DNA from 3 places in the uncultured Merdimonas sp. genome. Region 3 is predicted to be linked to each of the others. Evidence: predicted binding sites of a transcription regulator. Region 3 holds the regulator's gene; each other region holds the start of a gene.
What was found. The regulator HrcA, encoded in region 3, represses chaperone genes, less so after heat shock. The targets are predictions, from matches to a motif close to TGTTAGCACTCNNNNNNNNNGAGTGCTAACA.
Positions count from the first base shown of each region.

Region 1: htpG (molecular chaperone HtpG) is a predicted target of HrcA. The motif match lies at 1,810-1,840, and genes of this name have one in related genera.
Region 2: ABGT54_RS01725 (Hsp20/alpha crystallin family protein) is a predicted target of HrcA. The motif match lies at 2,084-2,114, and genes of this name have one in related genera.

Region 1 covers NZ_CAWVHE010000001.1:126,362-129,646, reverse strand. Annotated here, with positions in the region: gene ABGT54_RS00620 (FtsX-like permease family protein) at 1-1,719, shown strand, start outside; gene htpG (molecular chaperone HtpG) at 1,942-3,285, shown strand, end outside.
Region 2 covers NZ_CAWVHE010000003.1:186,163-189,447, forward strand. Annotated here, with positions in the region: gene rnr (ribonuclease R) at 1-228, shown strand, start outside; gene smpB (SsrA-binding protein SmpB) at 191-661, shown strand; gene ABGT54_RS01715 (hypothetical protein) at 672-920, shown strand; gene ABGT54_RS01720 (Hsp20/alpha crystallin family protein) at 998-1,423, opposite strand; gene ABGT54_RS01725 (Hsp20/alpha crystallin family protein) at 1,524-1,985, opposite strand; gene ytvI (sporulation integral membrane protein YtvI) at 2,273-3,285, shown strand, end outside.
Region 3 covers NZ_CAWVHE010000013.1:514,792-518,076, forward strand. Annotated here, with positions in the region: gene dnaK (molecular chaperone DnaK) at 1-242, opposite strand, end outside; gene grpE (nucleotide exchange factor GrpE) at 282-932, opposite strand; gene hrcA (heat-inducible transcriptional repressor HrcA) at 995-2,041, opposite strand; gene ABGT54_RS09545 (carbon starvation CstA family protein) at 2,301-3,285, opposite strand, start outside.

The DNA of each region.
Region 1 (3,285 bases), on a different contig from region 3:
GCAGATGCAAGAGAAGAGCTGGAAAAGATAGAGGATCCCACCTGGTACATCAATGACAGGGGGAGTCTTCCCGAATATGACGGGTATGGAGAGAACGCAGACCGGATGCGGGCCCTGGGAAGAGTGTTCCCGGTACTCTTCTTCCTGGTGGCTGCACTGATCAGTCTGACCAGTATGACCCGGATGGTGGAAGAACAAAGAATCGAGATCGGAACCATGAAGGCGCTGGGATATGACCGGTTCACGATCGCTGCAAAATATCTGGGATACGCCCTGATCGCGACGGTAGGAGGCAGCATCCTGGGCGTGCTGTTTGGCGAGAAAGTATTGCCCTATATCATCATATATGCTTATGGTATCCTGTATCAGCACATTCCGGAGATCCTGGTGCCTTATGACTGGAGTTATGCGGGAATGGCTTCGGCAGCAGCCCTTGCCTGTACCATGATCGCAACCTGGTATGCCTGCTATAAAGAGCTGGGAGACCAGCCGGCAGTCCTTATGCGGCCGCCTGCGCCCAAGATCGGGAAACGGGTATTTCTGGAACGGGTGACACCGGTCTGGAGGAGGCTTAATTTTACCTGGAAGTCTACGGTACGGAACCTGATGCGCTATAAGAAGCGGTTTTTTATGACAATCTTCGGGATCGGAGGCTGTATGGGCCTGATGCTGGTAGGGTTTGGACTTCGGGATTCTATTTATGAGATTGCAGACCTTCAGTATGAAGAGATCCAGACCTATGACGGAAGCGCGTATCTGCAGGATGACGTTACAGAAGAAGACCGGGAGTGCCTGGATGAATTTATGCAAGAGGACCCGGATGTCACCCGTCATATCAACGCCTATATGATGAATGTGACCCTGGAAAACGCGGGACATGAACACGAAGCATATCTGACGATCCTGGCAGATACAGACCAGGTGGGAAATTATTTCAGTTTCCACGACAGAGTCAGCGATGAAGAATACCATCTGTCCGACCACGGAGCCATCATCAGCGAAAAGACCGCGAAGCTTCTGGACGCGGAAGCAGGAGATACACTCCTTTTGGAAGATGACGACGGCGGAACGCACGAACTGAAGATTGAGCATATCTGCGAAAACTACATGGCTCATTATATTTATATGACGCCTGCGTACTATGAAGAAGTCACCGGAGAGCCGCCGCAGTACAACTGCATCCTGTTCCAGATGGATCCGTCCTATACAAAAGATGAGATGGAGGAGGCCGGAGAACGGATTGTATCCAGAGATGAAGTCTTAAGCGTTACTTATATGCACGACATTGAAAAACAGCTGGATGATATGCTGGGCAGTCTGAATCTGGTCATTGTGGTTCTGATCATCTCCGCCGGAATGCTGGCGTTTGTAGTGCTTTACAATCTGAATACCATTAACATCACGGAGCGGCAAAGAGAGCTTGCAACGCTGAAGGTTCTGGGCTTTTACGATCTGGAGGTGGCAGAATATGTTTATCGGGAGAACATTCTCCTGACCTTTATCGGCGCCGGCGTGGGCGCCCTGCTGGGAAAGGTGCTGCATTTATTTGTGATCGAGACCGTAGAAGTGGATGCAGCCATGTTCGGACGGATCATTCATCCATCCAGCTATCTGTACAGCCTGGCATTTACCATCGTGTTCTCCATGATCGTGAACTTCGTTATGTTTTATAAACTTCGGAAAATCGACATGGTAGAATCACTGAAAAGCATAGAATAGAAGAAGAGTGGACCAGGAAGCGGGCACCTGCCATGGCAGGTGCCTTTTCTTTTGTTTCTTTGGAGGATCAGGCGCTGACCAGTCACGGGTTGTCAGCACTCTTGTAAAAAGAGTGCTAATTTTTGGTTGACAATTGTTTTCTGTGGTATTATCATATCCTGTAGATGGAAAAAACGGGGGTTTCCCGCAAGGATAAAACAAAGAATAATAGGAGTGATAATGATGGCAGCAAAAAAAGGTAGCTTATCAATCAGCAGTGAAAACATATTTCCGATCATAAAGAAATGGGTGTATTCTGATCACGATATTTTCGTGCGGGAGATGGTATCCAACGGATGTGACGCCATCACCAAACTGAAAAAACTGGATATGATGGGAGAGTACCAGCTTCCGGACGACTATAAGCCGGCCATCCGGGTGGAAGTCAACCCGGAGGAAAAAACTCTGAAGTTTATAGATAATGGTCTTGGTATGACTGCCGATGAGGTGGAGGAATATATTACCCAGATCGCATTTTCCGGCGCCACAGAGTTCCTGGAAAAATATAAGGATAAAACGACAGAAGACGACATGATCGGCCACTTCGGACTGGGATTTTACTCTGCATTTATGGTGGCGGATGAAGTGCATATCGACACCCTTTCTTATAAAGAAGGCGCGAAGCCGGTTCACTGGGTCAGCCAAGGCGGCACAGAGTATGAGATGGATGAAGGTTCCAGAACAGAGGTGGGATCAACCATGACCCTCTGCCTCAATGACGACAGCCTGGAGTTTGCCAATGAGTACCGTGTCAGAGAGGTGCTGGAGAAATATTGTTCTTTCATGCCGGTGGAGATCTTCCTGTCCAAAGAACATGCGGATCCGGAGTACGAAACCATCGACGAGGCGGATCTGAAGGATGACGATGTAGTGATCGAACGGATTCATGAAGACGCCAAAATGGAAGAAAAAGAAAAGGAAAACGGCGAAAAAGAGATGGTAGAGGTAGAGCCGGCAAAGGAGAAGGTAAAGATCCAGAAGCGCCCGGTATCATTAAGCGATATCCATCCCCTGTGGACTAAGCACCCCAATGAGTGCAGCGATGAGGATTACAAGGACTTCTACCGCAAAGTGTTCCTGGATTACAAGGAGCCATTGTTCTGGATCCACCTGAATATGGACTATCCCTTTAATCTGAAAGGAATCCTGTACTTCCCGCGGATCAATACGGAGTATGACTCTATCGAGGGAACCATCAAGCTATACAATAATCAGGTATTTATCGCAGACAATATCAAAGAAGTGATCCCGGAATTCCTGATGGTATTAAAGGGCGTGATCGACTGCCCGGACCTGCCGCTGAACGTGTCCAGAAGCGCGCTGCAAAATGACGGATTTGTCAATAAGATCGCGGATTATATTGCCAGGAAGGTGGCAGACAAGCTGGCCGGCATGTGCAAGACCAAGAGAGAAGACTATGAGAAATACTGGGACAGCATCAGCCCGTTCATCAAGTTCGGATGCCTGAAGGATGAGAAGTTCTGCGACAAGATGAAGGACGCCATCCTCTTTAAGAACCTGGATCAT
Region 2 (3,285 bases), on a different contig from region 3:
GAAGGTCTGGTTCATGTGGTCAGTATGAAGGATGACCACTATGAGTACGACGAGCGAAACTATGAGCTGGCAGGTGTGCGTACCGGCAGGCGTTACCGGCTGGGAGAGCGGATCTGCGTGCGGGTCACCGGCGCGGACCGGCTGCAGAGGACCATTGATTTTGAGATTGCAGAGGAAGGAGAGGAAGACGATGGCAAAGAAAACAGGCATGAAGCTGATCGCCAATAATAAGAAGGCGTATCATGACTATTTCATCCTGGAGACATATGAGGCGGGGATCGCCCTTCACGGAACAGAAGTAAAGTCTCTACGCATGGGAAAGTGCAGCATCAAAGAGGCCTTTATCCGTGTGGAAAATGAAGAAGTGTTTATCTATGGTATGCACATCAGTCCCTATGAGAAGGGAAATATCTTTAATAAAGATCCACTGCGTGTAAGAAAGCTCCTTCTTCACAAGTACGAGATCCGCAAGCTTCTGGGAAAGACCAAAGAAAAGGGTATGACGCTGGTACCCCTGAAGGTATATCTGAAAGACAGCCTGGTAAAAGTAGAGATTGGCCTGGCAAGGGGGAAAAAACTGTATGACAAGCGTCAGGACATTGCGAAGAAAGATCAGCAAAGAGAGGCACAGCGGGACTTCAAGGTCCGCAATTTCGGGTAGGAGGAAGAGTATGGTACCTGTAAAGAAAGAGGATTTAAGAACTCTGGTGACAGAGACTACGAAGGAAGTATATGAGGAGCTGACGCCCCATCTGGTCCAGCTTATCAATCAGACACACCGGAACACCAATCTGACAGAGGCACAGAAGCAGGACGAGATCTCCATACATATGATGGGATATGTGAAATCCTGTACCAATGAGATTATCATTGAGGTGCTGGCAGAGATCCTGGGGCTGGAGGATGAAGACGAGGAATAACAGGATGGCAGTCACAATAAAAAACTACCGGCGGTTTCGTATCGCCGGTAGTTTTTTTAGAACATGAAGAGAAAAAATTATTCGATTGTAATCAGCTTAGGCTGTTCTTCTTCGTGCTGCACTTCTTTTGGGATCTGCAGGGTCAGGACTCCGTCCTTAAAAGCGGCCTTGATGTCGTCCTGGGTAACTTCATCTCCCACATAAAAGCTGCGGTTGCAGGTGCCGGTATATCGCTCTTTGTGAATACATTTTCCGCGGGCGTCTTTTTCTTCCTTGGTCTCATTCTTGTGAGCAGTAATGGTAAGATATCCGTCCTTTAAGTCGGCCTTGATATCTTCCTTTGCATATCCCGGCAGTTCCATTTCTACCATATAGTTGTTGTCTTTTTCGTGGATATCCGTTTTCATAACCTGGCTGGATGTACCGCTGTAAGAGCGGGTGAAGAACGGATCATCAAACATATCGTCAAATAAACTGTTAAAACCTCTGTTTGCAAGTAACATAATAATTACCTCCCTGAATCTGATTTATGATTTTTTGGTTATTGTCTGCATGGATAGAAATTCTATGTGATCGGGGACAGCTTTTGCTGTCCCCGGAATTTTAACCTTCGATCGCGATGCTGTTCCGGGTTTCTACGGCTTTAGCATCTTTTTTGGGGATGCAAAGTTTCAGGATACCGTCCTCAAACTTTGCTTTCACATCGGACTGCTCCACAGCATCGCCTACATAGAAGCTTCTCTGCATTGCCCCGGCATAACGCTCCTTGCGGATATATTTGCCTTTCTTGTCCTGCTCGTCTTTGTCAAGACCCTTGGAAGCGGAGATGGTCAGGTAGCCGTTGTTCAGCTGTACGCTGATCTCATCTTTCTTGAATCCGGGCAGGTCCACGTCCAGTTCATAACCTTCATCGTGTTCCCGGATATCGGTCTTCATCATATTCTTTGCATGCTTTCCATACAATGGGTTTTTGCGTCCGAAGAATTCTCTGTCGAACCGGTCAAATGGGAAATCCATCCAATCATCATCAAATAAGTTTTCTCCAAAAATACTAGGCATCATCATAAGTCATTTCTCCTTTCATTATGAAAACAAATACCATCAGCACTCTTGAAGTTATCTCAAGTGGTTTTCTTTTGTTCTGTATGTACTATAACACATATTGTTAGCAGTGTAAAGAGGTGAGTGCTAAAACTTTTGTGAAAAAAGTGTGAACACATAATACTGTTAAAAAAATGCCGAAATTGCATTCATGTTGTTGACACGTCCGATTATCTCCGATATTCTTAATATTGTGTATTCTTTTATAAAGGAAGGAATAGGCTGATAAAAAAGAGGGGCGGAATCTTGGAATGGAAAAACGGAAAAAATTTATCATAAATTTCTTATATTTTGCAATTATCATTGCCGCGATTTTCTTTGCGCTGCAATTTGCGCTGACATTGCTGTTCCCTTTTGTGGCCGCGCTTTTTATCGCTTATATCTTGAAGCATCCGATCAATTTTATTGCAAGAAAAACAAAAATCCCCAAAAAGCTGGCAGCCGTTCTTATGGTTCTGCTTTTTTACGGCACGATAGGTACCTTTCTTGTGCTTGCCAGCATTCGGGCCTTTTCATTCGCCACCGACCTTGTTCAGCGGCTGCCGTCGATCTTCCGGATCTATATGAATCCGGTGCTGACGGACCTGTTTGATCAGCTGGAACAGGCGCTGGAACAGGCAGATTCCAATATTCTGGATACGGTGGATTATCTGTGGAGCCAGTTTATGCAGTCTCTCAGAAGCATTGTTTCCAATCTGTCGCTGACCAGTATGGAAGCAATCTCAGACGTGGCGTCCTCTTTGCCGATGCTGTTTATTAAGATGCTTCTGATGGTCATCTCTACCTTTTTTATTGCCATGGATTATGAACGGCTGACCGGTTTTTGCATGCGCCAGTTAAACGGGTGGGCCAGAGATATTTTTCTGCAGGTACAGAAGTATGTGGTGGGCACACTGTTTGTGTGTATCCGTTCCTATGCGCTGATCATGAGCATTACCTTTATGGAGTTGTTTCTTGGCCTGTCACTGTTCCGCGTAGATTATGCCCTTCTGATCGCTCTTTGCATTGCGATCTTTGATATCCTTCCGGTGCTGGGGACAGGGGGGATTATGATCCCCTGGGCAGTGATCACGGCGATTCTGGGAGATTATCCGATGGCGTTGAAATTGTTCGGCCTCTATATTTTTATTACAATCGTGCGTAATATTATTGAGCCGAAAATAGTGGGGAGCCAGATCGGCCTGCATCCGGTGGTGACTCTGGTTAGTATGTTTGCAGGAGTTCAGCTGTTTGGAGTAGTAGGATTATTCGGATTTCCGATTGG
Region 3 (3,285 bases):
ATCGTTACTCTGTAATCAGAGCCCATCTCTCTTTTAATAGAAGAAATAGTTCTCTCTGCGTTGGTAACAGCCTGACGTTTTGCAGGCTCGCCCACCAGACGCTCGCCGGTCTTCGTAAATGCTACGACAGACGGTGTGGTTCTTGCTCCTTCTGTGTTTGCGATTACTGTAGGCTGCCCGCCTTCCATAACGGCTACGCAGCTATTTGTAGTTCCTAAGTCAATACCAATAATTTTGCCCATTTTGAATTCCTCCTGTAAAATGAATTTCTATTTTTTATGTTAGTTTGCTACTTTTACCATACTGTGTCTCACAACAGAGTCACGGTACAGGTAACCTTTTTGAAACTCTTCGGCAACAATGTTTTCTCCCAGGTTTTCATCCTCCACATGCATCACTGCATTATGGAAATTCGGATCAAACTCTTTGCCGACGGCCTCGATGGGTTTCACCTCGATTCCTTCCAGTGTTGTCATCAGTTGTTTGTAAACTTTTTCCATGCCCTGTACAAAGGCATTGTCTTTTTCTTCTTCGGTCACAGCGGCAAGTCCCCGCTCAAAATTATCCACGACCGGAAGAATCTTTTCTATGATATCTTTCGCGCCTACTTCGTACATCTGGGATTTCTCCTTTTCCGTACGTTTGCGGAAGTTATCAAACTCTGCCATCTGACGGGTCAGCTTATCCGTCAGTTCCTCGATCTTTTCCTCTTTTTTATCTTTTTTCTTTTTCCCGAAAAATTTCTTCTTTTCTTCGGATCCTTCTTCTGCTTTTTCAGAATCTGCGGCTTCTTCCGAAGCTTCTTCAGAAGTTTCCTGTGCAGTCTCCTCTGCGGTCTCTTCAGCTGCCTCTTCCGCAGTTTCCTGTGCAGTCTCTTCTTCCGCGGCCTCTTCCGCCGCTTTTTTTGCCTCTTCCACGGCTTCCTTTACCATTTCTTCCTGGCTCTTTTCCTGCTTATTTTCCAAGGGTTCTTCCACCTTTCTTTCTTTACTTCCTATGTTTCTTCCTTATGAAACATCTGATCCAGTTCATTTTGAAGCCGCTTCATGGATTTGAGTACGTGTTCGTAATCCATGCGCTTCGGTCCGATAATTCCTATCGTTCCCTTCATGCCCTCGCCCAATTCATAGGTTGCGGTCACTACGCTGCAGTCTTTCATATTCTGGACAGGAGTTTCATCACCGATGTATACCTGGATCCCGGTGTTGTCCTCTCTGGCCAGCGTCTGGGTCACCAGTTCATTTAACTGCTGCTTCTCTTCAAACGCACTGATGATCTCCTGGGCGCTCTGCTTATCGCTGAGCTCCGGGTACTTAAATATGTTCGTGGCACCGCTGGTATAGATATGCATCTCGTTATCCACCTGGATCACTTCCGCCACAGCGTCCAGCACATTGCCCACCACTTCACTGTGGATTCCGGCCTGTTCTTTCAGCCTGGCGATCAGCCCCAGATTGATCTCCTCGATCGGCATTCCTGTCAGCGTCGTATTCAGAAGCATATTTAACTTCAGAAGATTTTCATTGCTTAAGGGCTCCTCCACATTGATGATCTTATTCTTGATCACATTGCCTCCAAGCACGATGACCGCTATAATCTGCTCTTCATCCACCATGGATAGCTGGATGAACTTCAGCTTATTGGCGCTGCTTACGGGGGTGGAGACCATGGTCGCGTAGTTGGTGCTGCTTGCCAGCACCTTCGCAGCCTGGCTTAATAGCTGTTCCATGCGGTCTGCCTTTTCCAGCATCTGCTCCTGCATCTCCGTAAGCTCCTGCTCCTTCTCCTCCATCAGCATATCTACATAGAGGCGATAGCCCTGGTCCGAAGGGATCCGTCCGGCGGACGTATGAGGCTGTAAGATGTAGCCCAGTTCCTCCAGATCCGCCATCTCATTTCTTATGGTGGCTGAACTTAAATTCAGATCTGTGTACTTGGATATGGTCCTGGATCCTACCGGTTCTCCGGTCTCCAGATAGTTCTGGATGATCGCGTGCAGAATCTTTAGCTTCCGCTCGCTCAGTCCGTGGTCCGCTACCATCCGCGTTCCTCCTTCCTTCGGCTTATTAGCACTCTTTAAAATTGAGTGCTAACATCTTCGACTATTAATTTAGCACTCTGCCATTTGTTTGTCAACACCATTTCCTCATTTTTTTCTTTTGAATAAAGGATGCCCGCCCGTGCGAGCACGGCGGCCGCCCTCCCGGGCGTATCACGCAAAAAGAGCATGTTATATATGAAACCATTCTTTCACACATAACATGCTCTGCTGTCATTCTTATCAGAAAACGATCCGCAAATTACTGCTGTTCCTTCTGCGCTTTACGGGCTGCACGTTTTTTTCCGTACCAGAGGATCGCTCCGGCATATACGGCCGCAGCCGCGATTCCAATCGCGTAGGAAGCCGCCCAGGGAAGGTTAAAGCCTATCTTGGCGTTCACGATATATGTAACCGTCACAAATGCGTACCACGCTCCCGGGATCAGCGGGATCCAGACAAACTTTGCCCGGTTGTTCTCAAACATCCAGATCGAGATGGCCAGGAACGCGAACAGGGAAAGGCTCTGGTTTGACCACGCAAAATAACGCCACAGGATATTGAAGCCTTCCGCGTTGCTCTTGGCAAACACCAGGATTACCGCAACCAGTACAAAGATAATCGCAGCCAGGCTCAAGCGCTTCGCCACATTTTTCTGATCCAGATGCAGGGCGTCCGCCACTGCCATACGAAGAGACCGAAGCGCGGTATCGCCGGAAGTGATCGGAAGCACGATCACGCCCAGAAGAGCGATGACTCCGCCTACCGGCCCAAGGATGTCCTTGCAGACTACTCCAATGGTCGCTGTCGCAAGAGACGCGTCAGCCGCCTGCAGTCCGAGATTGTAGACGCCCATGGCTCCTGCCGCCCATACCATGGCGATAAAGCCTTCCAGGATCATCATATTATAGAATGTCATACGGCCCTGGCGTTCACTCTTCATCGTACGGGAAATGATCGCCGTCTGTGTGGAATGAAAACCGGACAAAATACCACAGGCCACTGTGATAAAGAAGATCGGGATAAAATGATTTGCATCAAAATAATCCCCGTAAGACACCAGCGCGCCGTTCCAGTTGTCCCAGATATTGATCAGCGGGTATCCTTTGATAAACAACCCGGCAAATACACCGATGGCAGAGAACAAAAGAATCGCTCCGAAGATCGGATAGATCCGTCCGATAATTTTATCAATCGGAAATACGGTCGCGATCAGATAATACACAAAGATCACTCCGTATATCACC